Regions from separate parts of the Shinella sp. 838 genome, predicted to be linked through region 3. Evidence: predicted binding sites of a transcription regulator. Region 3 holds the regulator's gene; each other region holds the start of a gene.
The links. The regulator LexA, encoded in region 3, represses DNA repair genes until DNA is damaged. The targets are predictions, from matches to a motif close to TGTTCNNNNTGTGTTCNG.
Positions count from the first base shown of each region.

Region 1: a site for LexA is predicted at 4,826-4,843, ahead of P9A16_RS08425 (energy-coupling factor ABC transporter ATP-binding protein). Genes of this name have one in related genera too.
Region 2: a site for LexA is predicted at 1,777-1,794, ahead of P9A16_RS12800 (DNA recombination protein RmuC). Genes of this name have one in related genera too.
Region 4: a site for LexA is predicted at 3,080-3,097, ahead of P9A16_RS21900 (helicase-related protein). Genes of this name have one in related genera too.

Region 1 covers NZ_JARSBQ010000002.1:168,904-176,337, forward strand. Annotated here, with positions in the region: gene P9A16_RS08400 (GFA family protein) at 1-146, opposite strand, end outside; gene P9A16_RS08405 (thiolase family protein) at 155-1,330, opposite strand; gene P9A16_RS08410 (class I adenylate-forming enzyme family protein) at 1,308-2,795, opposite strand; gene P9A16_RS08415 (biotin transporter BioY) at 2,800-3,363, opposite strand; gene P9A16_RS08420 (energy-coupling factor transporter transmembrane component T family protein) at 3,400-4,005, opposite strand; gene P9A16_RS08425 (energy-coupling factor ABC transporter ATP-binding protein) at 3,999-4,679, opposite strand; gene P9A16_RS08430 (winged helix-turn-helix domain-containing protein) at 4,861-6,060, shown strand; gene P9A16_RS08435 (hypothetical protein) at 6,057-7,016, opposite strand; gene ribB (3,4-dihydroxy-2-butanone-4-phosphate synthase) at 7,100-7,434, opposite strand, start outside.
Region 2 covers NZ_JARSBQ010000003.1:254,857-262,290, reverse strand. Annotated here, with positions in the region: gene truA (tRNA pseudouridine(38-40) synthase TruA) at 1-142, opposite strand, end outside; gene fmt (methionyl-tRNA formyltransferase) at 142-1,086, opposite strand; gene def (peptide deformylase) at 1,178-1,702, opposite strand; gene P9A16_RS12800 (DNA recombination protein RmuC) at 1,848-3,020, shown strand; gene P9A16_RS12795 (ribokinase) at 3,065-3,964, shown strand; gene P9A16_RS12790 (methyl-accepting chemotaxis protein) at 4,244-6,577, shown strand; gene P9A16_RS12785 (hypothetical protein) at 6,635-6,994, opposite strand; gene P9A16_RS12780 (nucleoside hydrolase) at 6,994-7,434, opposite strand, start outside.
Region 3 covers NZ_JARSBQ010000001.1:1,547,930-1,555,363, reverse strand. Annotated here, with positions in the region: gene P9A16_RS07355 (peptidylprolyl isomerase) at 1-578, shown strand, start outside; gene trpD (anthranilate phosphoribosyltransferase) at 594-1,616, shown strand; gene trpC (indole-3-glycerol phosphate synthase TrpC) at 1,625-2,440, shown strand; gene moaC (cyclic pyranopterin monophosphate synthase MoaC) at 2,454-2,951, shown strand; gene P9A16_RS07335 (molybdopterin molybdotransferase MoeA) at 2,951-4,174, shown strand; gene lexA (transcriptional repressor LexA) at 4,273-4,998, shown strand; gene P9A16_RS07325 (ComEC/Rec2 family competence protein) at 4,992-7,434, opposite strand, start outside.
Region 4 covers NZ_JARSBQ010000008.1:41,201-48,634, forward strand. Annotated here, with positions in the region: gene P9A16_RS21900 (helicase-related protein) at 1-2,939, opposite strand, end outside; gene P9A16_RS21905 (low molecular weight protein tyrosine phosphatase family protein) at 3,317-3,637, shown strand; gene thpR (RNA 2',3'-cyclic phosphodiesterase) at 3,734-4,315, opposite strand; gene P9A16_RS21915 (arylesterase) at 4,398-5,042, opposite strand; gene P9A16_RS21920 (ABC transporter ATP-binding protein) at 5,102-5,818, shown strand; gene P9A16_RS21925 (ABC transporter permease) at 5,815-7,434, shown strand, end outside.

The DNA.
Region 1 (7,434 bases), on a different contig from region 3:
GGAAACTCCACCCAGGCGGCGGTCGGGGCCCCCGTGTGCTGCTGGCAGAAGCGGCAGGAGCAGGTATGCGGCTTTTCCGCCACGCCCGTCGCCTCGAAACGGATGGCGCCGCACAGGCAGCCGCCGGAATAGATCTTCTCACCCATGATCCCCCTCACAATTTCCGGAAAAGTGTCACGATTCCCATGCCGCCGCCAATGCCCATCATGGCAAGCCCCTCCGTGCCCGCTTCCGCCGTCCGCATCTGCGCGAACAGCCGCGTGGCGAGGATGGCGCCGGAGGCTCCATAGGGGTGGCCGAGCGCCAGCGCCCCGCCCTCGCGGTTGACGGCGGTAGGATCGATGCCCAGCGCATCGAGGCTGGCAAGTACCTGGGAGGCGAAGGCCTCGTTGAATTCGATGAAGGGGACCCGCGCTGCGTCAAGGCCGGGATGGCGCGCGGCGAGCTTCTGCATCGCCGGCACGGGGCCAAGGCCGAGCAGGTTCGGATCGACGCCGGCGACCGCGCTGTCGACGATCTCCAGCAGCACCGTCAGGCCCAGCCTTTGCGCCTCGGCGCGTGACGTGACGAGCACGACGGCGGCCCCGTCATTGACCGGGCACGCATTGCCCGCCGTCACCGTTCCGTCGGGACGGAAGACGGGTTTCAGGGCGGCGAGTTTTTCCAGCGAGGTATTTTTGCGCGGGCATTCATCGTCAGGGACCGGGCCGGTGGGTGTGACGATCGGCACGATCTCGCCGGCAAAGCGCCCGGCCTTGCGCGCCGCCACGGCGCGGCGGTGGCTTTCGAGCGCGAAGCGATCCTGCCGCTCCCGGCTGATGCCGGCATGGGCGGCGACGTTTTCGGCGGCGATGCCCATGTCCGGATCGCCCACCGTATCCGGCGCCATGCGGGCGCGGCGGAGAGGCTCGGGCGCGCCGCCCGGCGTTGAGGGTGGACGGAAGCGCAGATGCGCGCGGCTGGTGCTCTCGGTGCCGCCGGCAAGATAGATGCGCCCGGCGCCCGCCTGCACCAGCCGCGCTGCCAGCGTAATCGCCTCCAGCCCGGAGCCGCATTGCCGGTCGATCGTCATGCCGGGCACGCAAACCGGAAGGCCCGCCTCCAGCGCGGCAAGGCGCGCGAGATTGCCGGCGCTGTTGGCGGCATTGCCGAGGATGACGTCGTCAACGGCATCCGGCGGCAGTCCCGTCTCCTCGAGGATTTTTCGGATGAGCGGCGCGGCGAGGCTGGCCGGCTCGATGGCCGAAAGCCACCCGCCGATGCGGCCGATCGGCGTGCGGAAGGCCGCGGCGACGACGGGAATGCGGTCAGAGGAAACGGTCGAGTGCATCGCTCTCCTCCGCCACCCATTGCCGGACGGTCTTCGCGGCGACCTTGCCGGAGGGCGTCATGGGCATGGCACGGCACAGCCAGATGCGGCGCGGCTGCTTGTAGCGCGGCAGAAGCGCCGAGAGCGCCGCCGTCAGTGCCTTTGGTGTCAGGCCCGGCTGTTCCGGTTCGATCACGGCAACGAGCTCGCTGCCGAGATCGGCATGCTCGATGCCGAAGACATGGGCGGCACGCACCAGGGCCGTATCGCGCAGCGCCGTCTCCACTTCGGAAGGATAGATGTTGTTGCCGCCCGACAGCACCATGCCGCCGGAGCGGCCGAGGAGGTGCAGCGTGCCGTCCGCCTCCAGGAAGCCGAGGTCGCCGACCGTCGCCAATGTGCCGAAGCGGGAGAGTCCCGCCCCGTCGCCCTGTCCGAGATAGCCGGTGGCGACCAGCGGGCTTTCGACGAAGACCGTGCCCGTCTCTCCCGCCGGCAGCGGGTTACCGGCATCGTCCAGCACGGCAATGTTCACGCCCGGAAAGGCCTTGCCGACCGCGGTGGAGGAGACGGCATCGCCCGGTGCGGCGACGGTGACGAAGCCGAGTTCGGAGGCGCCGTAATATTCGCGCAGCGCCGCGGCGGGAAAGTGCGCCGCGCACAGGGCGTGGTCCGCCGCCGTCAGCTTCGCGCCGGCAATCGTGATGGCGGCAACGCCGGTTGCCGGGGGCTCTGCGGCGAGCCGGCGCAGCATGGTGGGCACCAGGACGAGGCGGCGGATGGCGTTGGCCCGGATCGTTGCCAGCGCCGCATCCGGATCGAAATGCGCGGCGGAATGAAAGGCGCCGCCGGCAAGCAGCGTCTCGGTCATCGCATAGAGCGCAAGGCCATGGGCGAGGGGGCCGGGGGCATAGGTATCCAGCGCCCGGTCGATGCCGAAGAAGGGCGCGCCCGTGGCAAGGCTGACGCGCCAGGAGCGCCGGTCGCGGATGATCGGCTTCGGATCGGCCGTCGTGCCCGAGGTGAAGACGATGAGGAACGGGTCGTCGTCGGCCCCTTCCGGCAGCACGGGCGTGTCCAGCGCGGCACTTTCGGCGATGACCCGCCGCGCACCGTCGCGCCGGCTCTCGACGGTAAGATCGGCGCCGTGGGCGGTGACGACGAGGTCGGGGTCGATCTTGCCGATCAGGCGTGTACGCTGGGCTTCCGGCAGGTGCGGGTCGATCAGGGCGGCGCAATGGATGCCGGCCGTTGCAGCCGCAAAGGCGGCGGGAAAGAGCGCGTGGTTGCCGGTCATGATCGCGACCAGCCGGGTTTTCGGCCCGATGGTGCTGCGGCCTTCGGGCGCGAGATCGCAGAAGGCTGCAAGGAACTGCCGGGCCGTTGCCGCCAGTGCACCATAGGAAAGAACCCGGTCCTCCAGGTGGAAGGCCGGGTTCGAGGGGCTTTCGGCGGCGTGCCGTTCGAGGGCGCCGGAAAGCGGCATCGGCTCAGGCGCGCTGCGGCAGCAGCGGATAGCCGGCAAGCACCGCGCGGCCGGCCAGCATGGCGACGCCGGCCTTGATGATGTCGCCGGGCACGAAGACCATCGAGGCGAGGGCCGTCTCGAAGAAGGCCTTGCCGCTCATATAGGCCAGCCACGGAATGCCGAAGAGGTAGACGACCGCGATGCCGCCGACGATCGAGGCGCCGAGGAAGGCGGCGAACTGCGTCAGCTCCGGCTGGTCTTCCTTCACGAAGCGCTCGGCGATGAGGCCGCAGACATAGGCGCCGAAGAACCAGCCGACGAGGTAGCCGGCGGTCGGGCCGGCAAAGACGGCTAGGCCGCCGCGCCCGCCCGACAGGACCGGCAGGCCGATGGCCACGAGCAGCAGCACGAGCAGCACGGCGGCCGCGCCGCGCTTTGCGCCGAGAATGCAGCCGGCGAGCATGACGCCGAGCGTCTGCGCGGTGATCGGCACCGGAATGAAGCCGAGCGTGATCGGCGGCAGCAGGCCCAGCACCACGATGATCGCGGCGAAGAGGGCGACGAGGACGATGTCTCTGGTGGTCATGTCAGGTTCCCCGGTGGACAAAATTGGGTCGAATGCTTAGTGCCGCCGAAAGCCGCGCGCGTCAATCGCCATGGCGATCGTATCGGCGTCCTTCAGCGTCAGGATGATGAGCGGCACGAGAGTGGTCAAGGGCCGGACCGGCAGGCCGCGCGCCCGGTGGGCGTCGGTGATCTCGCCGTAGCGCGCGAAGATCTCCGGCACGAAGCGGATGACGAGGCCGACCGCGAGGCTCACATCGGCCGCGCGCACGAAGCCGAAGCGTTCGAGCGGTGTCAGGAGCCGGGTGATCTCGTCCATGAAGGCGGAAATCGAGGTCGTGGCGGTGACGGCGGCAGCCAGCAGAACCAGTGCGCTCAGCCGGGAGAAGACAACCAGCGCCTCGTGCAGCGAATGGAAGGCATAGTTCGCGATTGCGACGAGGAGCACCGTGAAGAGCACGAAGCGCACGCGCCGGAAGGCCTCGCGAAGACCAATGCCGGTCGAAAGGTAGAGGACGGCCGAAAGCCCGAGCGCCGGCACGAGGATGCGCAGGTCGGCAACGATAAAGAGCCCGATCGCGGCGGCGAAGAGCATGAGCAGCTTGCCGCGCACCGGCATGCGGTGCAGCAGCGAGTCGCCCTCGATGTCGAGCCCGTTCAGCATGCCGCGATCCCCCGATAGGCGCGGATCGCCTCGGCCGGCCGGTCGTCGGCCGCAAGCCGGCCCTCGTGGAACACCAGCACCCGGTCGAACCCCTCCAGCAGGGCGAGATCGTGCGTGATGACGAGCACCTGTTCCGGCAGGCCCGCAACGGTGCGCTCGATGAGCGCGCGGTTCTTCAGGTCGAGCTGGTTGGTCGGCTCGTCGAGGATCAGGAGGTCCGGGCCGGTGACGAGCACGCTGGCGATGGCGCCGAGCTGCGTCTCGCCGCCGGAAAGCTCGTGCACGCGCCGCCGTGCGAGGTGGGATATGCCGAAACGCGCGAGCACCGCCTCCGTCCGCGCCGCGATCTCCGCCTTGTCGAAGCCGCGGTTCTTGAGGCCGAAGGCGATGTCTTCGGCCAGGATCGGCAGGATCATCTGGTGCTGCGGGTTCTGGAAGATGAACCCGGTTTTCCCGCGCGCAGCCGCTTCGTCGGCCACCGTGTCCAGCCCGGCGACCGTCACCGTGCCGCCCGTCGGCTTGACGAGGCCGTTGATCAGCCGCGCCATGGTGGTCTTGCCCGAACCGTTGAGCCCGACGACGCCGATGCGCGGCTCGCTCAGCGCAAGCGTCAGCGGGTGCAGCGCGGTGCGTCCGGCATAGGTCACCGTTGCGGCGGAAAAGACGATATCCAAAAGCGGGGTCCCGTTTCGTGGATGGTGGGGGAGCTATAGGCAATTCCACCGCATGTGCGAAGAGGGTTTCCACGCCGGTCTGTTCGAAAAGCGACACTCGTGTGACGGGCACAGCGGTCCGATCCCGCTTGGCCGTCGAAAATGTGTAGAACAAACCAAGAATATGTGTCTATCATCCTCCATGACGATTCTTCTCTCCAATGCCGAGGCCCGGCGCATCTTTCTCGCCCGCCAGGGTCTGAGCGCTCCGCCCGGCCGCCTGCTCGGCAAGGCGGACCTGCTGAACCTCATCCACGATATCGGCTTCGTGCAGGTCGACAGCATCGCCACCGTGGAGCGGGCGCATCACCAGATCCTGTTCTCGCGCAACCAGACCTATCGCCGCGAGCATCTGACGGCGCTGCTGGAGAAGGACGGCGACCTCTTCGAACACTGGACCCATGATGCCTCGGTCATCCCGAGCAGCTTCTTCCGCTACTGGAAACACCGGTTCCGCCGCAAGGAGGCCTCGATGGCCGAGCGGTGGCGCCGATGGCAGGGCGAGGGCTTCGACAAGGCGTTCGGCGAGACCTACGAGCGCATCGCCTCCGGCGGCGCGGTCCTCTCGCGGGACCTCAAGGCCGACGACCACAAATCCGGCGGCTGGTGGAACTGGCATCCGAACAAGACGGCGCTGGAATATCTCTGGCACACGGGCAAGCTGGCGATCGCCCGGCGCGAGAACTTCCAGAAGGTCTACGATCTCGTCGAGCGCGTGGTGCCGGCCCATCACCATGCGCCGGACGTCGAGCACGATGCCTTTGTCGACTGGGCCTGCCGCAGCGCGCTGGAGCGGTTGGGTTTTGCCACCCATGGCGAGATCGCCGCCTTCTGGGACCTCATCTCGCCGGAGGAGGCGAAGGCCTGGGTGGAGGACCATCGCGAGGAGCTGCGCCCGGTCTCGATCGAGCCGGCGGACGGCGGCAAGCCGCGCGCCTCGCACGCCTTTGCCGATTTCCCGGCCTGCCTTGGCAATGTGCCCGAACCGCCCGCCCGCCTGCGTGTGCTCTCGCCCTTCGATCCGCTGATCCGCGACCGAAACCGCACCGAACGGCTGTTCGGCTATTTCTACCGCATCGAGATCTTCGTGCCGGAGCCCAAGCGGCAATATGGCTACTACGTCTTCCCGCTGCTCGAGGGCGACCGCCTCGTCGGCCGCATCGACATGAAGGCCGACCGCAAGGCCGGTACGCTCGACGTCAAGCGGCTGTGGTGGGAGCCGAAGGTCCGCGCCTCTGCCGGCAGGCAGGAGAAGCTTGAGGCAGAGCTGGCCCGCATTGCGAAGTTCGCGGGCGTGGAGACGGTGCGGTATCTGGACGGCTGGCGCGGGGACGCGGGTTAGGCCGTCACCGGCCGCCCGCCGAAGGCGGCTTTGCCCTTTTCCGTAAGCGCACGGAATTTTTCGGAGGCGCCCGTCAGCTTGGCGTCCCATTCCGGGTCGGGCACCTGGCCGCGGATCGTGTCGAAATACACGGCCATCAGCGCGGCGATCGCGAAGGGCTCCAGCACGGCGGCCTTGAAGGCCCAGGCGAAGACGATGGCGACGACGAAGCTGTAGCCCGCGATCTCGCCTGGAAAGGCGTAGAGAATCGCGCCGGCGGGGGCGAGGGCGAGGAGGAAGACGACGATCGACAGCACCCAGAGGAAGACGGCGAGCCAGACGGCGTTCTTCACCATCTTCAGGCCGTTCTGCGCGTAGAGCACGAGGCCGCGGCGGGCGCCGTCCCAGGCATTGTCGCTGTTCGTGCGGATGTTGTAGCCGAGGATGATCTCGTCGACATAGGTCAGCGACAGGCGGATGACCGTGTTGGCGAAGCGGGCGATGGCGTCGAGCCCGGGGATCGGCAGGAAGGCGGCGACGCCGCCGATCAGCCCAGTAATGGCGGCGATGGCGCCCTTGACGAGCTGGTCGAGTGCAAAGAGCACGTTGGCCTCGCCGAAACGGGCCGTGACGACCTCGCGGCCATAGGTAACCTGGCCCTTGCCGTCCGGCAGCGCCTCGCCGTCGATCAGTTTAACGATGATGGCGATATGGGCGGCCTTGACCATGTAGAGCAGCCATTCGCGCGCCCAGTAGACGGCGGCGGCAATGAAGCCCATGCCGATGAAGCCGCCCCAGGCGGCGTAGGATTCCGGGCTTTCGCTGAGTGAGCCGACGACGTAGCCGATGCCGGCTCCCGCACCCGTCGCGAGGATGAAGGCGAGCGTGATGACGAAGTAGATCACCATCCGCAGGAGGATGAACGGCATGGTCCTGGCGAGGATACCGATGGTCCTGCCGATGCTGAAATCCCACATGCCCCGCCATCCCCCGAGAAAATCCCGCGATCCCCGATTGCCGCGTGAAACTCAGACGTTTCGGGGAGGCGGGATATTCGGTTTCAGCAGAGGTCGGTGGCGCTGATCTGGATGCCAAACCCTTCGAGGCCGACATAGTGGCGCTCGCGCGAGGCCATCAGGCGGATCGACGTGATGCCGAGATCCTTCAGGATCTGCGCACCGAGGCCGATTTCCAGCCATTCGCTTTCGCGTGCCTGCGCCTCGTCGTGGCCCTCGCGATCGTGTTTGCCCTTGCGCGCGGTGGAGGACTGGCCGACGCCGACGGACCCCTCGCGCAGATAGACGATCACGCCGCGGCCCTGTTCGGCGATGCGCTTCATGATCGCGTCGATCTGGCGGCTCGCACCAAAGACGTCACCGCCGACATTTTCGAGAT
Region 2 (7,434 bases), on a different contig from region 3:
CGCCGCGGATCGAGACGGTCTCGCCCGTCAGCGACAGGATGGCCGCCTCGATGGCCCCCTGCACGGAGTGCCCGTTGTCCTGCCTCTGCCAGCCGACATAGGGCGTGCCATCATACTCGATGCGGAGGCGGTAGCGCGGCATCAGCCGATGACCTGGCCGGCCGCGACCGGCGTGCCGCGAAGGAAATCCGCTGCGTCGAGCGGCTTGCCGCCCGCCTTCTGCAGGCGCACGAGCCGCACGGCTTCGCCATCACCGCAGGCGACCGTGAGCCGGTCGTCGAGAACCGTGCCGGCAGCCTTCGCCGTGGTTTCACTCGCCCGCGCACTCGCCAGCACCTTCACCCGCTCCGGCTTGCCGCCGACCGGCAGCTCGAACCAGGCGCCGGGGAAGGGCGAGAGACCGCGGATATGGTTGTGCACATCGCCAGCCGGGCGGGAAAAATCGATGCGGGTCTCGGCCTTGTCGATCTTGGCGGCGTAGAGCACGCCCGTCTCGGCTTGCGGGGTCAACGGCAGGTCGCCGGCCTCCAGCTTTGCCATGGCCTCCGTCATCAGGGCGCCACCTGCCTGCATCAGGGCGTCATGCAGCTCGCCGGCCGTCATGCCGTCGCCGATCGCCACCCGACGGGTGAGCGCGACCGGGCCGGTATCAAGCCCCTTTTCCATCTGCATGACCATCATGCCGGTTTCCGCATCACCCGCCATGATCGCCCGCTGGATGGGCGCCGCGCCGCGCCAGCGGGGCAGCAGCGAGGCATGGCCGTTGTAACAGCCGAGCCGGGTACCGGTCAGGATCGCCTCCGGCAGCAGGAGACCATAGGCGACGACGACGGCGACGTCCGCCTTCAGCGCGTGAAAGGCCGCGCGATCGGCCTCCTCGCGGAAATTAAGCGGCGTGAAGACCGGAAGCCCAAGCTTTTCCGCCGCCTGGTGCACCGGCGACTTCACCAGTTCGAGGCCACGGCGGCCGGCCGGGCGGGGCGGCTGCGAATAGACGGCGACGATCTCGTGGCCGGCTTTCACCAACGCCTCCAGCGTCGGCACGGAGAAATCCGGCGTGCCCATGAAGATGATGCGAAGGGCCATCGGTCAGCCTCCATGAAAGCAATACCGGCAAAGGCGCGAAGCGTTTTGCCTCCGGCATTGCGGGAAAACGGAAACCTGGGCGGTTGTCGCCTCAGAGCGCCTTGCTGCCGCGCAGCTTCGCCGCCTTGGTGAATTTGCGGATCACCATCTCGCGCTTCAGCTTCGAAATATGGTCGATGAACAGCACGCCGTTGAGGTGATCGATCTCGTGCTGAAGACAGGTCGCCAGCAGCCCGTCGGCCTCCGTCAGCTGCTCCTTGCCGTCCCGGTCGAGGTGCTTGACGGTGATGACGGCAGGACGCTCGACCTCGGCATAATAGTCCGGGATCGACAGGCAACCCTCCTCGTAGACCGAGCGGGTATCCGAAGCGGAGACGACTTCCGGATTGATGAAGACGAGTGGCTTCTTGTCCTCGCCCTCCTTCGAGACGTCGAGCACCAGCATGCGGCGCGCCACACCGATCTGGATGGCGGCAAGGCCGATGCCCGGCGCATCGTACATGGTTTCCAGCATGTCGTCGGCGAGCTTCTTCACCTCGCTGTCGATGGTCTCGATGGGCTTCGAAACCTGGCGGAGGATCGGATCGGGAAGGATAATCAGCGGCTTGATGGTCATGCGCCTCCTTAGCGCGGTTTTTTGACGCTTTCAATCGGCTTCGACTGCCGCCGGCGCTGCAGTGCGCGCATCTCTGTTCACGTTATGATCTGGTTTCCGCCGCAATTCGTGTTATGGTCGCGGCATGATCGATCCGACCTTTGACATGTTGCTTGCCTCCTTCCTCACTCGACTTGGCGGCCCCGGCCCGGCGCTCATGCTGCTCGCAGCCGCGCTGATCGCCGTTTTCGGCCTCCTTTCGGCCCGCCGCAGTCAGGCGCGCCAGCGCGAGGCTGCGGGCATGGCGGAGTTGCACTTTGCCGAACTCCTGAAAGCGCAGACGGAAATGCAGGGACGCGTCGCCGCCATGGCCGAGGTCTTCGGCTCCAAGCAGTCGGAAACAAACCAGGCGATCAATGCCAGGCTCGACGGCCTGACGCAGCGGCTCGGCCAGTCGATCTCAGAACAGACCCGCTCGACGCACGAAAACCTGCGCCGCCTGCAGGAACGGCTTGCCGTCATCGACAATGCGCAGAGCAACATCCAGTCCCTGGCGAAAGACGTGGTCGGCCTCCAGGCGATCCTGTCGAACAAGCAGACGCGCGGCGCCTTCGGCCAGTCGCGCATGGAGACAATCATCGCCGATGCCATGCCATCGGGCGCCTACCAGTTCCAGGCGCAGCTTTCCAACGGCGTCAGACCGGATTGTACGATCCGCATGCCGAACGGCCAGCCGCCCCTCGTCATCGATGCAAAATTTCCGCTCGAGGCATGGAATGCCCTGTCGGACGGACGTTCTCCCGAGGCCGCCAAGCTCGCCGCGCAACAATTCCGCCGCGACATGGAGACCCATATCCGCGATATCGCCGAAAAGTACCTGCTGGCCGGCGAGACGCAGGACACCGCCTTCCTCTTCGTGCCCTCGGAATCGATCTTCGCCAGCATCCACGAGAATTTCGAGGCTATCGTGCAGCGGGCACACCGGGCACGCATCGTCATCGTCTCGCCATCGCTGCTGATGCTCTCCGTGCAGGTATTGCAGGCGCTTCTGAAGGATCAGCGCATGCGCGAGCAGGCCCATGTCATCCAGGGCGAGGTCGCCAGGCTGATGGACGATTTGACGCGGCTCGACGACCGGGTGCGCAAGCTTTCCGGTCATTTCACCGCAGCCCAGAAGGATGTAGACCTCATCCTGACCTCGACAGAGAAGCTCACGCGGCGCGGCGCGCGCATCGGGGACATGGATTTCGAGGCAACCGCACCGCTTTCTCCACCGGCGGAGGCGGCTGTCGAGACCCGAACTGGACAGCTTCGCCTGAGGGTGGTTGACGAAGACTGACCGCCTCGGGCAGTGTCCGGCGGAAACCATAAGGGGCACCTCTCATGATCACCGTCTTCGGCTCCATCAACATGGACCTCATCGCCACGCCAGAACGCCTGCCGAAGCCGGGTGAGACGGTGATGGGCAGCAGCTTCACCACCGCCGCTGGCGGCAAGGGCGCCAACCAGGCGCTCGCCGCCCGTCGCGCCGGCGCGATCGTACGCATGGCCGGCGCCGTCGGCGACGATCGGCTCGGCAGCCAGGCGCTGGCCCTGCTCGCCGACGCCGCCGTGGACCTCAACGGCGTACGCTCCGCCGCCGAGGCGACCGGCACGGCCCATATCCTTGTGGACGACGAGGGTGAGAACGTCATCGTCGTCGTACCGGGCGCCAACGGCACCGTCAGCGAGGAGGACGCCAAGCGCACCGTCGGCGGCATGACGCGTGGCGACTATCTGATGCTGCAGTTCGAAATTCCCAATGCCGCCATCGAAGCCGCGCTCGTCAGCGCCAAGCAGAAGGGCGCCATCTCGGTCGTCAACATCGCGCCGTTCAGCGCCGATGCCCGCCGCCTCGGCGCGATGGCCGATATCCTCGTCGCCAATGAAACGGAATTCGACCTCTTCGTCGGCAAGGGCGAGCTCTCCGACGAGGCGCGCGAGACGACGATGCGCGCACTGCATGCCGACAGCGGCCAGACGATCATCGTCACGCTTGGCGCCGATGGCGTCGTCGCGATCCGCAAGAACGAGATCTTCCGCGCCGCCGGCCTCAAGATCGAGCCTATCGATACGGTGGGGGCGGGCGATACGTTCTGCGGCTATCTTGCCGCCTCGCTCGATGCCGGCCTCGGCTTCAAGGAGGCGCTGCGCCGTGCAGCCGTCGCCGGATCGCTCGCCTGCCTGAAGCCCGGCGCCCAGCCCTCCATCCCCTTCGCTCCCGCCGTCGACGCCGAAATCTGACGTCGATGCGGCGGCTCCGCCTGCCGGATTTCGCAATTGGCACATCGGGCGTCGCATTGGCTGCGGCGCCTGAAAAATCAGCTGGTTGCGCCGAGAAGTGGTGGCGATATTTGGCTATTTATTAATATTTTATAGGTTACTGAAGTCCTCAGGCGCGGCCCTTCCGGTCGGCTGCCGTCGGCGCTGGTCGCGCGCCCCGACCTCCATGATGGAGACCCCCTGCAAACGAATGTGCTCCTCCGCGGTGCCGCCGCGGACGTCTCTCATCGTGAGGATTTTATGTTCAAGTTCCAGGCCAAGTCGCTCGCGACGAAGCTCATCGCGGTTACCGGCGGCACGATCGCCCTGGTGATGCTCGCCTCCAATACCGTACTCATCGGCCAGACGCAGAGCCGCGTCGCCGATCTCGTCTATTCCGAAGCCGACACCGAGGCGAAGGCGATCGCCGCCGACATCGCGACCGATATCGGCCAGCTGGCCAGCGCCGCGCGCTCCATGGCGGGCGTGATCGAGCAAGGCCAGGCCGGCGGGCATTTCGACCGCAAGGAAGTGGTCGACCTCATCAAGGCGAATGCGGAAAAGAACAGTTTCGCGCTCGGCAGCTGGTTTGCGGAAGAGCCGAACGCCTTCGACGGCAAATCGCGCGAGACGGCCGAGCAGCTGGAAACCGGCACGTTCAAGGACGGCTCGTTCAACCCCTACTGGACGAAGCGCAAGGACGGCTCCATCGCGCTTTCCACCTTCGAATCCGACTACAAGGCCGAGTGGTATTCGCTGGCTGCCGGCAGCGGCAAGGGTGCGATGAGCCAGCCCTACAAGGAAAGCTCGACCGGCGAAGGCTTCACCATGGCCTCCATCGCCTTTCCGGTCGCTCCGGGCGGTAAGCTGATCGGCGTCACCGGCGTCGATGTCTCGCTGAAGACGCTCAACGAAAAACTCAGCCAGCTGAAGCCCTTCGGTGAGGGCCGCGTCATGCTGCTGTCGCAGACCGGCAAGTGGATCGTTGCGCCGAACGCCGACCTCCTGATGACGGATTATGACGGCCAGGGTGCCGAGATCGTCAAGGAAGCCCTTGCCACAGGCAAGACTGGCCGCATCGAGAACCTCTCCTTCGACGAGCTGGCCGCCTTCGACCGCGTCGTCTACCCCTTTGCGCTGCCGGACATCAACACGTCCTGGATCGTGCTGGTCGACGTGCCGCGCGCAGCAATCGCCGCACCGATCAACGACCAGACCCGCATGATGATCCTCGGTGGCCTGATCGTTCTCGGCGCCGTGCTTGCCGGCCTCTACACCGCCATTCGCGTCTTCGTACAGAAGCCGCTTGCCGGCCTCGTTTCCGGCGTGGCAACGCTCAGCAGCGGCGTCTATACCCAGCCGATCGCCGGCCAGGAGCGCTCGGACGAAACCGGCTCGGTCGCCAAGGCTCTGGAAGGGTTCCGCCACCAGCTTGCAGACACCAAGCGCCTGGAAGCCGAAGCCGACAACCAGCGCCAGCTGACCGAGACCGAGCGCAACCGATCGGAAGCCGAGCGCGCCGAATCGAGTGCCCTCCAGCGCGACATCGTCGCCCGCCTCGGCGACGGCCTTGCCCAGCTTTCCTCCGGCAACCTGACCTTCCGCCTCTCCGGTGATTTCCCGGGCGAATACGGCAAGCTCAAGAACGATTTCAACTCGGCGATCGCCAGCCTCGAGGAAACGATCCAGACGGTCAATGCCTCGGTCGGTAACATCGGCGGTGGCACCGGCGAGATTTCCAAGGGCGCGGCCGATCTCTCGCACCGCACCGAACAGCAGGCGGCAAGCCTGGAAGAGACGGCGGCCGCCCTCGACCAGATCACCTCGCAGGTCAACTCCAGCGCGGACAATGCCCGCGTCGCTGCCAAATCGGTGGAAACGGCCAGCAACGACGCCAGCAAGTCCGGCGAAGTGGTGCAGAAGGCGATCGACGCCATGCGCGGCATCGAGCACTCCTCGCACGAGATCTCCAACATCATCGGGGTCATCGACGACATCGCCTTCCAGACAAACCTTCTGGCGCTCAATGCCGGCGTGGAAGCGGCGCGCGCGGGCGAAGCCGGCAAGGGCTTTGCCGTCGTCGCCCAGGAAGTACGCGAGCTCGCCCAGCGCTCGGCCAACGCCGCCAAGGAGATCAAGACGCTGATCAACACCTCCGAGGTGCAGGTCCGCGAGGGTGTCGATCTCGTCGGCAAGGCCGGCAGCGCGTTGGAAAACATTGCCGACCAGGTCATCCAGATCAACAGCCTCATCCGCCAGATCTCCTCGTCCGCCTCCGAACAGGCCGTCGGCCTCAAGGAGATCAACGCGGCCGTCAACCAGATGGACCAGGTGACCCAGCAGAACGCCGCGATGGTCGAGGAGACCACCGCCGCCTCCATGGCGCTCAACGACGAGGCCCAGACGCTGAAGTCGCTCGTCGCCCGCTTCCGCGCCGGCGCGGCCACCATGGCCGCCCAGCCGGCACAGCAGGCAACCCGCCGCGACGTCCAGCCGCAGCGCACCGCCTATCAGGCGCCGCGCACGACGGCCCGCGCCATGCCGCAGGTCGCCGGCAACACGGCGCTTGCTCAGGACGATTGGGAAGAGTTCTGAGGCGGACCGAATGACGAAAAAGGCCGGCGTCTCCGCCGGCCTTTTTGTTTATGGGACTTACTTCCGCTCCGTCGGCTGCGCCTGGAGCCGGCCGCGAGAGCGCGATCGGCTGGCGCTCGCAAGGCGTTGCGTGGCCTCCTTCAGCTCCAGTTCGGAAAAGAGGTCCCGGTATTCAGGCCGCAGCATCAGCGCCTCCATGGAGAGCTCCGGCTTGCCCGCGTCGAGCAGCCGCTCCAGCCCGGTCGTGCCGGGTTTGAACACGAGTTCCTTCGCGGCCCCCACGCCGCCATTGAGCAGCACGAAGCGGCGCAGCAGGACCGGGCGGAAGCCAAGCGTCGCGAAGCGATCGTAGAGCGCCATCATCTCCTTGTGGAAACGGCCTTCGGCACCCGGTTCGGCGCTGCGGGGGCCACGCATCAGAGACGGCCGACGCGCTCGGCGAGGAGAGCGAAGAAACCGTCGGCATCGACATCCTTCATCACCCGCGCATTGTGCTTTCGGTCGGTAACCTGCCACCAGTCGACGACGGTCATGCCAATGGTGAGCGGCGAAGCGGTCTCGATCTCCACGTTGCAGTTACGGCCGGAGAACAATTCCGGCTTCAGGAGATAGGCGATGACGGTCGGATCATGCAGCGGGCCGCCGTCGGAGCCGTATTTTTCAACGTCGAAACGCTCGAAGAAATCCAGCATCTCGACCAGGGCCTTGGCGGGGCGGCTGCCGATCGCACGAAGCCCGGCGACGCGGCTCTTCAGGGTCAGAACCTTGTGCGTGACGTCGAGCGGCATCATGACGATCGGAATGCCGGACTTGAAGACGGCAGCGGCTGCTTCCGGATCGACATAGATGTTGAATTC
Region 3 (7,434 bases):
TTCTCGGCGAGGTCTTCAAGACGGATGTCGGCACGGAAACGCAGCCGATCAATGTCGGCCGCGAGGGTTATGCCTGGTTCGAGGTGCTCGACGTGATCCCGGACCGCGACCGCACGCTGGACGAGGTGCGCGAGCGCGTGGTCGCCGACTGGACCGCCGAGCAGCAGCGCCAGACACTCGCCAAGAAGGCCGAGGAGCTGGCCGAGCGCGTGCGCAAGGGTGGCGACATCGCCACCATTGCCGGCGAACTCGGCATGGCCGTCGAGAACAAGGCGGGCCTCAATCGCGGCGCCCAGGATCCGGTGCTGAGCCCGGTGGCCGTCGCTGCCGCCTTCGCAGGTCCGCTCGGCCACGTCGCCAATACGCCCGGTGTCGACGGTGAAGGCCAGATCCTCCTGAAGGTGACGGAAGTGAACGCCGAGACCGCCACCGACGCGCTCTCCGGCGACGAGCAGCAGATCGCCGCCGTCGCCCGTGCCAGCGGCGACGACATCCTCGACCAGATGGTGAGCGCCCTGCAGACGTCCTACGGCGTTTCGATCAACCGCACGCTCGCCGAACAGAGCATCGCGCGATAGGGAGACGGCAACCGCATGTCCGACCTGAAACCCTATATCGCCAAGGTTGCCGGGGGCGCGATGCTGGACCGCGAGGACGCCCGCGGCGCCTTCGAGATCATCATGTCCGGCGCCGCCACGCCCTCGCAGATCGGCGGCTTCCTGATGGCGCTGCGCGTGCGCGGTGAGACCGTCGACGAGATCTACGGCGCCGTCGGCTCGATGCGCGCCCGCATGCTGCCGGTCAATGTTCCCGCCGATGCGGTGGACATCGTCGGCACGGGCGGCGACGGCGCCGGCACCTACAACATCTCGACGCTCGCGGCGATCATCGTCGCGGGCGCCGGCGTTCCGGTCGCAAAGCACGGCAACCGGGCGCTCAGCTCGAAGTCGGGCACGGCGGACGCCCTCTCCTGCCTCGGCGTAAAGCTGGACATCGGCCCCGCGGAGATCGCACGCTGCGTGCACGATGCCGGCCTCGGCTTCATGTTCGCGCAGCTGCACCATCCTGCCATGAAGCATGTCGGCCCGTCGCGCGTCGAACTCGGCACGCGCACGATCTTCAACCTGCTCGGCCCGCTTTCGAACCCCGGCAGCGTCAAACGCCAGCTGCTCGGCGTCTTCTCGCCGCACTGGTTGCTGCCGATCGCCGAAGTGATGCGCGATCTCGGCTCGGAGAGCATCTGGGTTGTGCATGGCGAAGGCCTCGACGAGATCACCACGACGGGCACGACGAAGGTCGCCGCGCTCGAAGATGGCAAGATCCGCACCTTCGAACTGACGCCCGCCGATTTCGGCCTTCCCCAGGTGGCACTGGACGACTTGCGCGGTGGAGACGGCGCGCACAATGCCGCCGCCCTCCTGTCCGTGCTCGGGGGCGCGCACATGCCTTACCGGGACATTTCGCTCGCCAATGCCGCGGCCTCGCTGGTCGTCGCCGGCAAGGCGGAAACGCTCAGGGACGGCATGCGCCTCGCCACCGAAGCGCTGGAAAGCGGGCGTGCGCGCACCGTTCTGGAACGCCTTGTCGCAGTTTCCAACGAAGGCCAGGCGGAGTAGGATTGTCCATGACCGATATCCTGAAGAAGATCGAAGCCTACAAGCTGGAGGAAATCGCCGCCGCCAAGGCGCGTGTTTCCCCTGCCGAGCTTCGCGCGCGCATCCGCGACCAGGAGCCGCCGCGGGGCTTCTTTGCGGGCCTCAAGGCGAAAAAGGCGGAAGGCCGCTTCGGCCTCATCGCCGAGATCAAGAAGGCAAGCCCCTCCAAGGGCCTCATCCGGCCGGATTTCGATCCGCCGGCGCTGGCGAAGGCCTATGAGGCCGGCGGAGCCGCCTGCCTTTCCGTTCTCACGGACACACCGAGCTTCCAGGGTGCGCCGGAATTCCTGACAGCGGCGCGGGCGGCCTGCACCCTGCCGGCGCTGCGCAAGGACTTCATGTTCGACGGCTACCAGGTGCTGGAAGCCCGTGCCTGGGGTGCGGACTGCATCCTTCTCATCATGGCCTCGCTCAGCGACGACGATGCGAAGATGCTGGAAGACGCCGCCTTCGCGCTCGGCATGGATGTGCTCATCGAGGTGCATGATGCGCCTGAAATGGAACGCGCGCTGAAGCTCAAGTCCAAGCTCGTCGGCATCAACAACCGCAATCTGCGCACGTTCGACGTAGATCTTGCCGTTTCCGAAAAGCTCGCAAGCATGGTGCCGGATGACCGCCTGCTCGTTGGCGAGAGCGGCATCTTCACCCATGCGGATTGCGAACGCCTCGGCAAGGTCGGCATCTCCACCTTCCTCGTCGGCGAAAGCCTGATGCGCAAGGATGACGTGGCGGCCGCCACTCGCGAGCTCCTTACCGGCTCGGCCGGCATGCTGGCAGCGGAATGATGGCGGTCTCGAAATGACGGGCGAGGCCCGCACGCTCACGCATATCGGCGCGTCCGGCGAAGCCAACATGGTGGATGTCGGCGGCAAGGCCGAGACGGTGCGCATCGCGGTTGCCGAAGGGTTCATCCGCATGGCGCCGGCAACGCTGGACCTCATCCTCAAGGGCGACGCCAAGAAGGGCGACGTGATCGGTACGGCGCGGCTTGCCGGCATCATGGCCGCCAAGCAGACCGCCAGCCTCATCCCGCTCTGCCATCCCCTGATGCTGAGCAAGGTCGCGGTCGACATCCGCGAGGACCGCAGCCTTCCGGGACTGCGGATCGAGGCAATGGCCAAGCTGACCGGCCGCACCGGCGTGGAGATGGAGGCGCTCACCGCCGTCAGCGTCGCCTGCCTCACCATCTACGACATGGCGAAAGCCGCAGACCGCGAGATGGAGATCGGCGGCATCCGCCTCGTCGAAAAATCCGGCGGACGCTCCGGCGACTACCGGCGCGGAGACGCAGGCTGATGTCGCTGCTGCCTGTCGAAGACGCCCTCCATCGCCTGCTTTCGGCCGCCCGGCCGACACAGCAGACAGAGCTGGTCCGGCTGCACGAGGCGGATGGCCGCGTGCTTGCCGAGGATGTCGCTGCCAAGTTGACGCAGCCGCCCTTCGACAATTCCGCGATGGACGGTTATGCCGTGCGCCACGCGGATATAGCCACGCTCGGCTCGATCCTGAGCGTTGCGGGCATGTCGTCCGCTGGCCACGCCTTCCAGGGCACCGCAGGCCCCGGCGAGGCCGTGCGTATCTTCACCGGCGCCCCGCTGCCGGCCTTCGCCGATACCGTGCTCCTGCAGGAAGATGCCGAGGTCCTGGAAGACGGTCGCATCCGCACCACCTTCCTCACACCGAAGGGCCGCCACATCCGCCCGCGCGGCCAGGATTTTTCCGAAGGCGAAATCGTCCTGAGGACCGGCGACGTGCTCGATGCCGGCCGCCTGACGGTCGCGGCAGCCATGAACCATGCGGCGGTGACCGTCTATGCACGCCCGCGCATCGCCGTGCTCGCCACCGGCGACGAGCTTGTGTCGCCGGGCACGCCCCCAGGCGCCAGCCAGATCATTGCATCCAACACCTACGGCGTCGCTGCGCTCGCCCGCGCGGCAGGCGCCGAGGTGATCGACCTCGGTATCGTCGGCGACGACAAGGACGCAATTCTGAACGCCGTGCGCCACGCACTGTCGCTCGGTATCGATGCGCTCGTCACACTCGGCGGCGCATCTGTCGGGGATTTCGACCTTGTGCAGCCCGTGCTCGGCGAAGCCGGCATGGACCTCGATTTCTGGCGCATCGCCATGCGCCCCGGCAAACCCCTGATGGTCGGCCGCCTCGGCGACGTGCACGTCGTGGGCCTGCCCGGCAACCCTGTTTCGAGTCTCGTCTGCTCGCACCTCTTCCTCGTTCCCCTCGTGCGCCGCCTCGCGCGCCTTCCAGCGGAAAACCGCGAACGTCCGGCCATTGCCGCCGTGCCGCTCAAGGAGAACGACCACCGGCAGGACTATGTTCGCGCACGCATTGCCCGCGACCCCGCCGGAGACCTGCTCGTCACGCCCCTCGACAAGCAGGATTCCTCCATGATGAAGGCCTTCTCCGCATCCGAGGCCCTTCTCGTCCGCGCACCCCACGCGCCGGCGGCCCCTGCAGGCGCGCCCTGTACAGTGCTTCTCCTGCGCGAACCATCCGCCTGAACAGTACTATTATTGTTTCAGCAGCCCCTTGCAGAACACATATGGAACAGATAGTGTCTGTTCTGGATTTGTTTCACTCGATTCTCGGTGGAGGGGCCATGCTCACGCGGAAACAACAGGAACTTCTCCTGTTCATTCATGAACGGATGAAGGAGTCCGGTATTCCTCCCTCCTTCGACGAGATGAAGGACGCGCTGGATCTCGCGTCGAAATCGGGCATCCACCGCCTCATCACGGCGCTGGAGGAACGCGGCTTCATCCGGCGCCTGCCGAACCGGGCCCGCGCGCTCGAGGTGATAAAGCTTCCCGAAGCCTATACCCAGAGCCTGCAGCCGCGCCGCGGCTTTTCACCTGCCGTCATCGAGGGCAGTCGCGGCAAGCAGCCCCCCGCTCCCGTCGCCGCCCCGCCGCAGCGCACGCCCGTGGCCGAGGTTTCCTCATCCGTCTCCGTGCCTGTCATGGGCCGCATCGCTGCCGGCGTGCCGATCTCCGCCATCCAGAACAACACCCATGACATCACCGTTCCGGCCGAGATGATCGGCAACGGCGATCACTATGCGCTGGAGGTCAAGGGCGATTCGATGATCGAGGCCGGCATTCTCGATGGCGACACGGTGATCATCCGCACGGCGAGCAGCGCCAATCCCGGCGAAATCATCGTCGCGCTTGTCGACGACGAGGAAGCCACGCTGAAGCGCTTTCGCCGCAAGGGCGCGTCGATCGCGCTCGAAGCGGCAAACCCCGCCTACGAGACCCGTATCTTCGGGCCGGACCGGGTAAAAATCCAGGGCAAGCTGGTCGGCCTCATTCGCCGCTATCACTGATCGGCCGGCTGATCGAAACTGCCCGTGCGCCAGTCGTAGCTGCGGTGGCGGGCCCAGGGCCGGTCGAGACTTTCCACGGCCGGTGTGACCTGCGCAGCTGAAAAGATGTTGGATAGGCCTTCGGCGGCCGGGTGGATTTCGAGGGCGCCGGTTCGCCTCAGGTGACGCACAGTCACCAGGCGCGCACCCGAGCGGCAGGCCTCGAGCCGCAGGGCCAGGGACAAGACGACGAGGTCGGCAGCGTCGCAGGCCGTGCCCAGGAAGGCGACGTCGTCGAGGGTCACGATCCGCCAGCCGCTTGGCGAGACGGCGGCGCAGAAGGCCTTTGCCTCGCAGACGAAGCCATTGCCGGCCCGGGCCGCCGCGAGCGCGGACGCCATGGCGTCCCTCGCCTTCTGCCGGTCGGCCTTGCGCCGGGGCTTGTTTCGGCTTTCTGCGGCACCCGTGGTGCTGACGGCTTCTTCAAGGGTCAAGCCGGCGCTTCTGCGGATCTCGGGTTTTACAAGTTCGCCGAGCCGAAGGGCGCGCCGCCACTGCGCATAGATGAAGTCTGGCGGTCTTGCCCGGTTTGTGGCGACGGTTTCGCCGCGAAGGATGGCAACGAGGCGGCCATCCTCGGACACCAGCGCTTCCGGCGTGGCACCTCCAGCCGGAAAGCAGGCGATGGCGAGGCCGATCCCGACAAGCAGCGTTCCCGCATGGCGCAGCCGCGTGCGCAGGATGCAGACAAGCCCGCCACCAAGACCGATCAGCAGGAACGCAATCGAGGGAATGCGGCCGGTGACGATCTCGCCCTTCCAGCTCGCAACCCATGTCGACAGCGCGATCATCCACTCGATGCCCTTGCCCATGATCGCGAAGGGCACGCCATCGAGGCCGAAAGGCATGAGCAGTACGGCGATGAGGCCGAAGGGCATGACGATCGCGCTGATGACAGGCATAGCGAGCAAGTTGCCGGCAAGTCCATAGGCCGGGATGCGATGGAAATGGCCGATGGAATAGATCAGGGTCGCGAAGCCGCCGATCAGCGAGGACAGGAGCAGCCCGCCGAAGAAGCGCCCCAGCGCACCGCCGAACAGTTTCAGGCGCCCTCCCTCGCCCTCGCGGCGGACGGGACGTTCCCGCCAGGCCGCATAGCCGGCGACGAGCCCGAGCGTTGCGGCATAGGACATCTGGAAGCCCGGATTGGTGACGGCCGACGGTGTCATGGCAAGGATGACGATGGCCGAGAGTGCCACGTTGCGCAGGCTGATCGCCGCACGGCCGAACAGCACCGCCACCAGCATGATGCAGATCATGATCCACGAGCGCACGGCGGAGATCGCACCGCCCGAAACGAGGATATAGAGCGTCACCATGGCGAGCGCACCGGCGGCAGCGATCTTCTTGGCGGGATAGCGTTCGGAAAAGCCCGGGATCAGTGCCATCAGAACGCGGGCGCCGACGAGGAAAGTGCCGGCGGCGAGCACCATGTTGAGCCCGGAAATGGCCAGCACATGGGCAAGCCCCGCCTCTCGCAATGCCTCCACCGTTTCCGGGCTGATCGCCCGCTGCTCCGCCGTCACCAGGGCCGCGGCGATCGCGCCGGCATCGCCGCCAATCCGCCCGCGGATATGCTCGGTGAGGTTGTTGCGCCAGGTCGCGACCGTCTGTCGAATCCGACCCTCGACGCCCGGCTCGGCCACTGCAACCGCACGCGGGGCCTGATAGAAGTAGCCGACCGCGCCGGTGCCGGCGAAATAGGCGTCGAAGGCGAAGTCGTTGAGGCCGGAAAGCGCCGGGCCGGAGGGCGGCCCGAGCCGTGCCCGTCCGGTTATCCCACCGCCGATCGGGATCGGCGCATGCCGACTGCGGGCGAGGAGCGTCACCACGCCGGGCGGGCGTTTGAGCACCGGGTCGCGTGTCGTATCGAGCGCGATGCGGTAGCGGATCGCACCCCGTTCGTCACTCTCGCGCGCCAGCACCCGCCCGCTGACATCGGTGGTAACGGGCGCATCAAGCACGACCGTATCGAGCCGCGCGCTTTCGAGCGCCGCCAGCAGCATGCCGACCGGAACGAAGAGTATCGCCCCGGCGGCGAGCGCAGTCCAGTCCTCCCGATGTCGGAAGCGCCAGGCGGGCCAGAACGCGAAGGCAGCGAAAAGCAGCAGTGCTGGAAGCGATGGATCAGTAACGGCGGAAAACCAAAGGGCCGCTCCAGCACCAAGGAAGACCGGCACGAACAGGAAGAAATGGCCATGTGCCCGTTCCTGCGCGAAGGCGGCGCGCCACGTCTGCGGCGTCTCGGAAGCACTCCTCAGGCGCCCCGCCGCTGTCAGAAGCATCACGACCCTGCCCCTGCGGGCCGGCGGATCGCGTGCCGGGACCGGCAGAGGAGCATCGTCAGGCGCCGCCCGCCAGGCATGCGCCTCGGGCACCTCCCGCCGTTCTGCGACC
Region 4 (7,434 bases), on a different contig from region 3:
CCGCCGCGATCGTTGCGATCGGGGCGGTGCTCGTTTCGATCGGGGCGGTTTCCGCCCTGCGGCTTTCCGTCGCGGCCCTTGGCCTGATCGGGGCGACCGCGGCCGCCGTCACGCCGCTCGCCGCGTTCGCCGGCCGGCTGGCCGCGATGGCGATCACCGCCGCGCCGCTCGCCCTGACCCTGACGCTCGCCCTGGCGATCCCCATGGCGCTCGCCGCCCTGGCGATGACCCTGGCGCTGGTTGTCGTGGCGAGAGCCCGGGCGCCAGAGCAGCACCGGCTTCACTTCGACCGGTTCGCCTTCGACGATACCTTCTGTCGGTGCTTCCGCGCTCTCGGTGGCCGGAGCCTCCGTCGGTGCAGCCGAAGCGTCTGCGGCAGCGACAGGTGCGTCGTTGTCGCTCTCCGCTGCGTCGGCATCGTGTTCGTCGGAGATTTCCGCGCTTGCCTCGGCCGGGGCTGCAGCGGCGGCATCGGCCGGTGCCTGCGCGGCGAGATGGGCGGCGACCTCTTCTGCCTTTACGCTATCAGCACGGTAGCCGAGGCCCTTCAGGATTTCTTCCATGTCGTCCGGCGTCGCACCGAGAATGGAGAGCATGGCGGTCGTCGCCATGAAGCGGCGGCCGTCATAGGCGCCCTCGGGGCGCGGCGTGCCCGATTTCCATTGCAGCAGCGGGCGGATGAGGTCGGCAAGGCGCTCGAGAATGTCGATGCGCACGGCCCGCTTGCCGAGGAAGCGGAAGCCGGCAAGCTTGTAGAAGGCGCGCTCGAAGCTCGGATCGGTGACGACCGAGGTGCGGCCGGCGGCGAGCACCGGGATGAGGTCGCCGTATCCCGGCTTGTCGAGGCCGTCGTTCTTCAGCGCCCAGAGCAAGGTGATGAGTTCGGCCGGGGCGGGCTTCAGAAGCGCCGGCATGAAGATATGGTAGGCGCCGAAGCGGATGCCGTGCTTGCGGATCGATGCGCGGGCTTCCTGGTCGAGCGACTTCACGTCTTCCGCCACGTCGCGGCGGAAGAGCACGCCGAGATTTTCGACGAGCTGGAAAGCGAGGCCCTTGGCGAGGCCCTGCAGGTCTTCCGCGCGCGAAAGGTCGTCGAGCGGCTTCAGCACGGTCGCGATGTGGTGGTTCACGAAGCGCTCGATGCGGGCGGCGACGTGGTCGCGCGCATTGCCGGTCAGCTGCTCGTCGGAGAGCAGGATGACGCGCGGACGCATGACATGGTCGCTCGCCGTCAGGCGTGCGACGGGATCGCCGAGCCAGCGCACGGTGCCGTCGGAGCCGAGCGCGAGGTCGCCGTTGCCGGCAGCATGCAGGCGTGCGGCCCGGGCTTCGAACTCCAGCGCGAGCGCCTTCTGTGCAGCCGTCTGCACGGCCTTCGCATCGGGGCCTTCTGTTCCGGAGGCCAGCGTAAACCGGAAACCGGCCAACTGCCCGACATGATGTCCCTCTACGAAGACATCGCCATTCACACTGATTTCAGCTTCCAGCATCGCATTCTCTCTCAGGCGCTTCATGAGCACAGATGTCCTGCGATCAACAAAGCGTTTCGTCAACCGTTCATGTAGCGCATCGGACAATCGGTCTTCGATTTCCCGCGTCTTTTCCTGCCAGTGTGTCGGATCGGCAAGCCATCCGGGCCGATTCGACACATAGGTCCACGTCCTTATCTGTGCGATTCGCGCCGAAAGCGTGTCAATCTCGCCATCGGTTCGATCGGCGCGGCGCACCTGATCGGCCATGAAATCTTCGTTAACCGTGCCGCGTTTTACCAGATCCGCGTAGAGCGTCGAGATGAGGTCGGCGTGCTGGGCGGGGGTGATGCGGCGGTAGTCGGGAAGTGCGCAAGCCTCCCAGAGCTTTTCGACGCGCTCGGGTGTCGTCGCAAGGTCGCGGACGTCGGGGTAACGCGACAGGTGCTCCAGTGCCTGCTGGTCGACGGCCGGCAACGCCCGCGTCAGCCCGGCGATCGGCGGCGGGGCATCGAGCGACTTGCGCAGGTTCACGAGGGAAGAATAGTCGAAGCGGGGCGTGCGCCATTGCAGCACGCGCACAGGGTCGAACTGATGTGTCTCGATGCGCTTGATCAGCTCGTCGTCGAAGGGATCGACACGGCCCGTCACGCCAAAGGTGCCGTCGCGCAGGTGCCGCCCGGCGCGGCCGGCGATCTGTGCGAGTTCCGCGGGATTGAGGTTGCGGAACTGGTAGCCGTCGAACTTGCGGTCCTGCGCGAAGGCGACATGGTCGACGTCGAGGTTCAGACCCATGCCGATCGCATCGGTGGCGACGAGATATTCGACGTCGCCTTCCTGGTAGAGCGCGACCTGCGCATTGCGGGTGCGGGGCGAGAGCGCGCCGAGCACGACGGCTGCTCCGCCACGCTGGCGGCGGATCAGCTCGGCGATCGCATAGACCTCGTCGGCCGAGAAGGCGACGATGGCCGTACGCTGCGGCAGGCGGGTGATCTTCTTGGAGCCGGCGTAGAAGAGCTGCGACAGCCGCGGGCGCTCCACCACATGGATGCCCGGCAGGAGCTGCTCCAGAATGGGCTTCATGGTGGCCGCACCGAGCAGCAGCGTCTCGTCGCGCCCTCTCAGATGCAGGACCCGGTCGGTGAAGATGTGGCCGCGTTCGAGATCGCCGGCAAGCTGCACCTCGTCGATCGCCACGAAGGAGGCGCGCGTCTCGCGTGGCATCGCCTCCACCGTGCAGACCGAATAGCGCGCCATATGCGGCGTGATCTTCTCCTCGCCGGTGACCAGCGCCACATTGTGCTGGCCGACCTTGTCGACGAGGCGCGTGTAGACCTCGCGCGCGAGAAGGCGCAGAGGCAGGCCGATAATGCCCGTCTCATGTGCCACCATGCGTTCGATTGCGTAGTGGGTCTTGCCCGTATTGGTCGGGCCGAGCACCGCGGTGACCCCGCGGCCGCTCAAGATCATGGGTGCTTGCGACAAGTCACGCCCCGGCAGGTTTCCATCTCCGCCGGACGCATCCGGCAGGCAACAGATGCCCATCGAGGCGCCCGATGGCAAGGGGCAAGGCGAAAAGCGCCGCTTTTCTCGCGCTTCTGCGGCCTTTGCGGAACAGTCTGCGAACGAATCGGAGACGAATCGCTGACTCCGGATGATTCAGGGTTTGTTCACCACAAGGGATTGACGTGATTCGGGTAGGTGCCGCGAAATGCTGAATCGGAACAAGGGGTGACGAAGGCGGTCCAGCGGAGGCCCATTCCGGCCGTGTTCATTCCGTGTTCTTGCGTGGACACCCGCATTTCCCAGGTACCATCGCTGCACGAAAGGCAGAAGAAAGAAAAACCATGCGCAATGTTCTCTTTGTGTGCAGCCAGAACAAGCTGCGAAGCCCGACGGCCGAACAGGTGTTCGCAAGCTGGCCGGACATCGAGGTTTCCTCCGCCGGCACGAACAACGACGCGGAAAATCCGCTCTCGGCAGAAGAGATCGGCTGGGTGGACATCATTTTCGTGATGGAGAAAGCCCATCGGAGCAAGGTCCAGGCAAAGTTCCGGTCCGCTCTCAAGGGTAAACGGCTCATCTGCCTGGATATTCCGGATGACTACGCGTTCATGGACCCCGCGCTGGTCCAGTTGCTGAAGACAAAAGTCCCTCAGCATCTGTAGGTGTTGCGGTGGGAGCATTAGAGGCCGGTTTGCCGGGCTCGGCTGCGGCAAAGGTCGTCTCAGGCCCGGGCCGATTGCCCTATGATAGCTTGCCGATCAAATCAGGTGATCGCGCAGGTCCGCGCTATCCCAGCCGCCGCCGGCCTCGTAGAGTGGGAAAACCTCTTCCGTGAGGTATGGCCCGCCACCGACGGATTCTTTCGAGGACATCAGCACGAAGCGGTTCACGGTGAAGGGGGCGGTGTAGAAATTGCCACGACCGGAAAGATAGTGGGCGACGTCCTCGGTGCGGGCGTTGCGCAGGCGCGCGAGCGTGACGTGGGGTGTGAATTTGCGCGGATCGGCGAGAAGGCCGAGGCGCTGGCAGATGCGCTCGATCTCGCCCTGGAGGGCGTACATTTCCGGCGCCTGCGTCACCCCGGCGAAGACGGAATGCGGTTTCTTCGAGCCGAAGGAGCCCATGCCCGACAGGGCCAGCTGGAATTCCGGGCGCTCTATGCGGTCGAGCTTGTCGACCACCTCGTCGGCGGTGCGGCCGTCGATGTCGCCGATGAAACGCAAGGTAATGTGGAAGTTCTCGACATCGATCCAGCGGGCCCCGGGAAGTCCGCCTCTCAGCAAGGAGAGGCTCATGGCAGCATTGCGCGGCACTTCGAGGGCGACGAAAAGTCTCGGCATAGCGACTTCTCCCTGCTGGAATGTACTGTCAGCGAATCACGCAATGGATTTTTGCGCAACCCTTATTTCGCACCCGCGAAAACTACTCCTTCGCCGGTATCGATTTGATGAACGCTTCGGCGGCGGGAAGAATCGTCGCAACCATCACGTCCACCCCTTCGGAATTCGGATGCATGCCGTCCTCGAGCTGCAGGTTCGCCTTGGTGACGACCCCGTCCAGGAAAAAAGGATAGAGCGCGACGCCGTGTTTTTCCGCCATGCGCTGGTAGATGCCGTTGAAGCGCTCGCCGTATTCGGGGCCCATGTTCGGTGGTGCCAGCATGCCGGCAAGCAGCACTGCGATGCCGCGCTCCTTGAGGCGCGTCAGCATGGCGTCGAGGTTCTTTTCCGTCTCTTCCGGTGGAATGCCGCGCAGCGCGTCGTTGGCGCCGAGCTCCAGAATCACACCCTGCGTGCCTTCGGGGATCGACCAGTCGAGCCGGGCAAGGCCGCCGGAGCTGGTGTCGCCGGAAACGCCGGCATTGGCGATCTCGATCTCGTAGCCATTTTCGCGCAGCGCCTTTTCCAGCTTCACCGGAAAGGCATCCGCCGCGGGCAGTTGATAGCCGGCCATCAGGCTGTCGCCGAAGCCGACGAGCTTCACCGGCTCCGCCCGTACGTCGCCCGCGGATAACAAAGCTGTGATTGCAAGTGAGGCGAAAAATGAAAGCGCCGCTTTAAACGACATGTCGCTGATCCTAGATTGCTGGCATTCCGGTTGTTTGAAGACATATAGGGCAGAATTCCTTGGCCAAAACCATCATCGATCTCAAAAAAGCCGATCTCACCCTCGGCCGGGCGGCCGCCTCCGTGCATGTGCTGAAGGGGATCGACCTTGTCATCGATGGCGGCGAATCGGTCGGTATCGTCGGCCCGTCCGGTTCGGGCAAGTCGACGCTCCTGATGGTGCTGGCCGGGCTTGAACGGCTCGACAGCGGCGAGATCCATATCGACGGCGCGGGCCTGCACGGCATGAACGAGGACCAGGTGGCCGATTTCCGTGGCCGCAATGTCGGTATCGTCTTCCAGTCCTTCCATCTCATTCCCAACATGACCGCGCTGGAAAACGTCGCGGTGCCGCTGGAACTCGCCAATGTGCGGGACGCCTTCGAGATCGCCCGGCGGGAGCTGACGGCGGTCGGCCTCGGTGAGCGCCTGTCGCACTATCCCGGCCAGCTTTCGGGCGGCGAGCAGCAGCGCGTGGCGATCGCCCGGGCGCTCGCACCCTCGCCGAAGCTCTTGATCGCCGACGAGCCGACCGGCAACCTCGATACCGAGACGGGCCGGCAGATCGCCGACCTTCTTTTCGCCAAGCAGGCCGAGCGCGGTATGACGCTGGTGCTGGTGACGCATGATCCCTCGCTTGCCGCCCGGTGCAGCCGGCAGGTCGCCATGCGCTCCGGCGAGATCGTTTCCGGCGCGGCGCCCGTCAAGGCGACACTGGCAGAGGCGGTACCCGCATGAGGGTCGGCGCGGTCCTCAGGCAGGTTCCACTGGCGCTTCGCCTGGCGCTGCGCGAAATGCGTGGCGGCCTCAAGGGGTTCTACATCTTCCTCGCCTGCATCGCGCTCGGAACGGCGGCGATCGCGGGCGTCAATTCGGTGTCGAGCGCCATCACCCAGGCGATCGCCTCGCAGGGGCAGACCCTGCTTGCCGGTGACGTGCGCTTCGAATTCAACAATCGTTTCGCAACCCCGGAAGAGCTGAAGCACTTCCGGGGGCTCGGCGATGTTTCTCTCTCCTCCAGCCTGCGCTCCATGGCGCGCCTGCCCGATGGATCCGACCAGACGCTGGTCGAGGCCAAGGGTGTCGACGGCGCCTATCCGCTCTACGGCACGCTGGGAACCAGCCCGCAGCAACCGTCCGCCACGCTCTTCGCGAAAGAGGGCGAGCGCTATGGCGCGGTCGTCGCGCCGCTGCTGCTCGACCGGCTCGGCATCGCCATCGGCGACGAGATCCTGCTCGGCACGGCCCGTCTGAAGGTGACGGCGACGCTGGTGCGCGAGCCGGACGCGGTTTCGGAAGGTTTCGGCTTCGCGCCGCGGCTGATGGTCTCGGAAGAGGCTCTGCAGGCGAGCGGTCTCGTGCAGACCGGCAGTCTCGTGGAGAACGCCTATCGTATCCGGCTTGCCGATACCGACGTTTCGCTGGCGAAGGTGCGGGCGGATGCCACGAAAGCCTTCCCGAAGGCCGGCTGGTCGATCCGTACCTCCAACAGCGCGGCCCCTTCGCTGACCAACAACATCACGCGTTTCTCGCAGTTCCTGACGCTGGTCGGCCTGACGGCGCTGATCGTTGGCGGTCTCGGTGTCGCCAATGCGGTGCGCGCCTATCTCGATTCCAAGCGCTCCGTCATCGCCACCTTCAAGTGCCTCGGTGCGCCGGCCTCGCTGGTCGCGCTGGTCTATCTCGCGCACATCGCCCTGATCGCCGCGGTGGGCATCCTGATCGGCCTCGTGGCGGGTGCGCTGATGCCGATGGTGGCGATGCGCTTCCTCGACGGCGTGCTGCCGGTGCCGGCCGAGGCGACGATCTATCCTTCGGCGCTGCTGCTTGCCGCCGTCTTCGGTTTGCTGACGGCGCTCGCTTTCGCCATCATGCCACTCGGGCATGCCCGCGAGGTGCCGGCGACGGCGCTCTTCCGTGAGCAGGGATTCGAGACCGGCCGCCTGCCGAGCTGGCCCTATGTCGCGGGTGCGGCGGTCTTCCTTGCGGCGCTGGCCGGGCTCGCCATCGTCACGGCCTATGACCGCTACATCGCCATAGTCTTCCTCGGGGCAATTGCCTTTGCCTTCGTGGTCCTGCGTGTCGTTGCCATGCTGATCACCGCGATCGCGCGGCGCAGTCCGCGCGTCAATTCGCCGTCGCTGCGGCTTGCCATCGGCAATATCCATCGGCCCGGGGCGCTCACCTCGTCCGTCGTGCTGTCGCTCGGCCTCGGTCTTGCGCTCCTCGTCACGCTGACGCTGATCGACGGCAACCTGCGCCGGGAACTGACCGGCAATCTGCCGGGGCGCGCGCCGAACTTCTTCTTCGTCGATATCCAGGGCAGCGAACTGGACGGGTTCCGCACCGTGCTC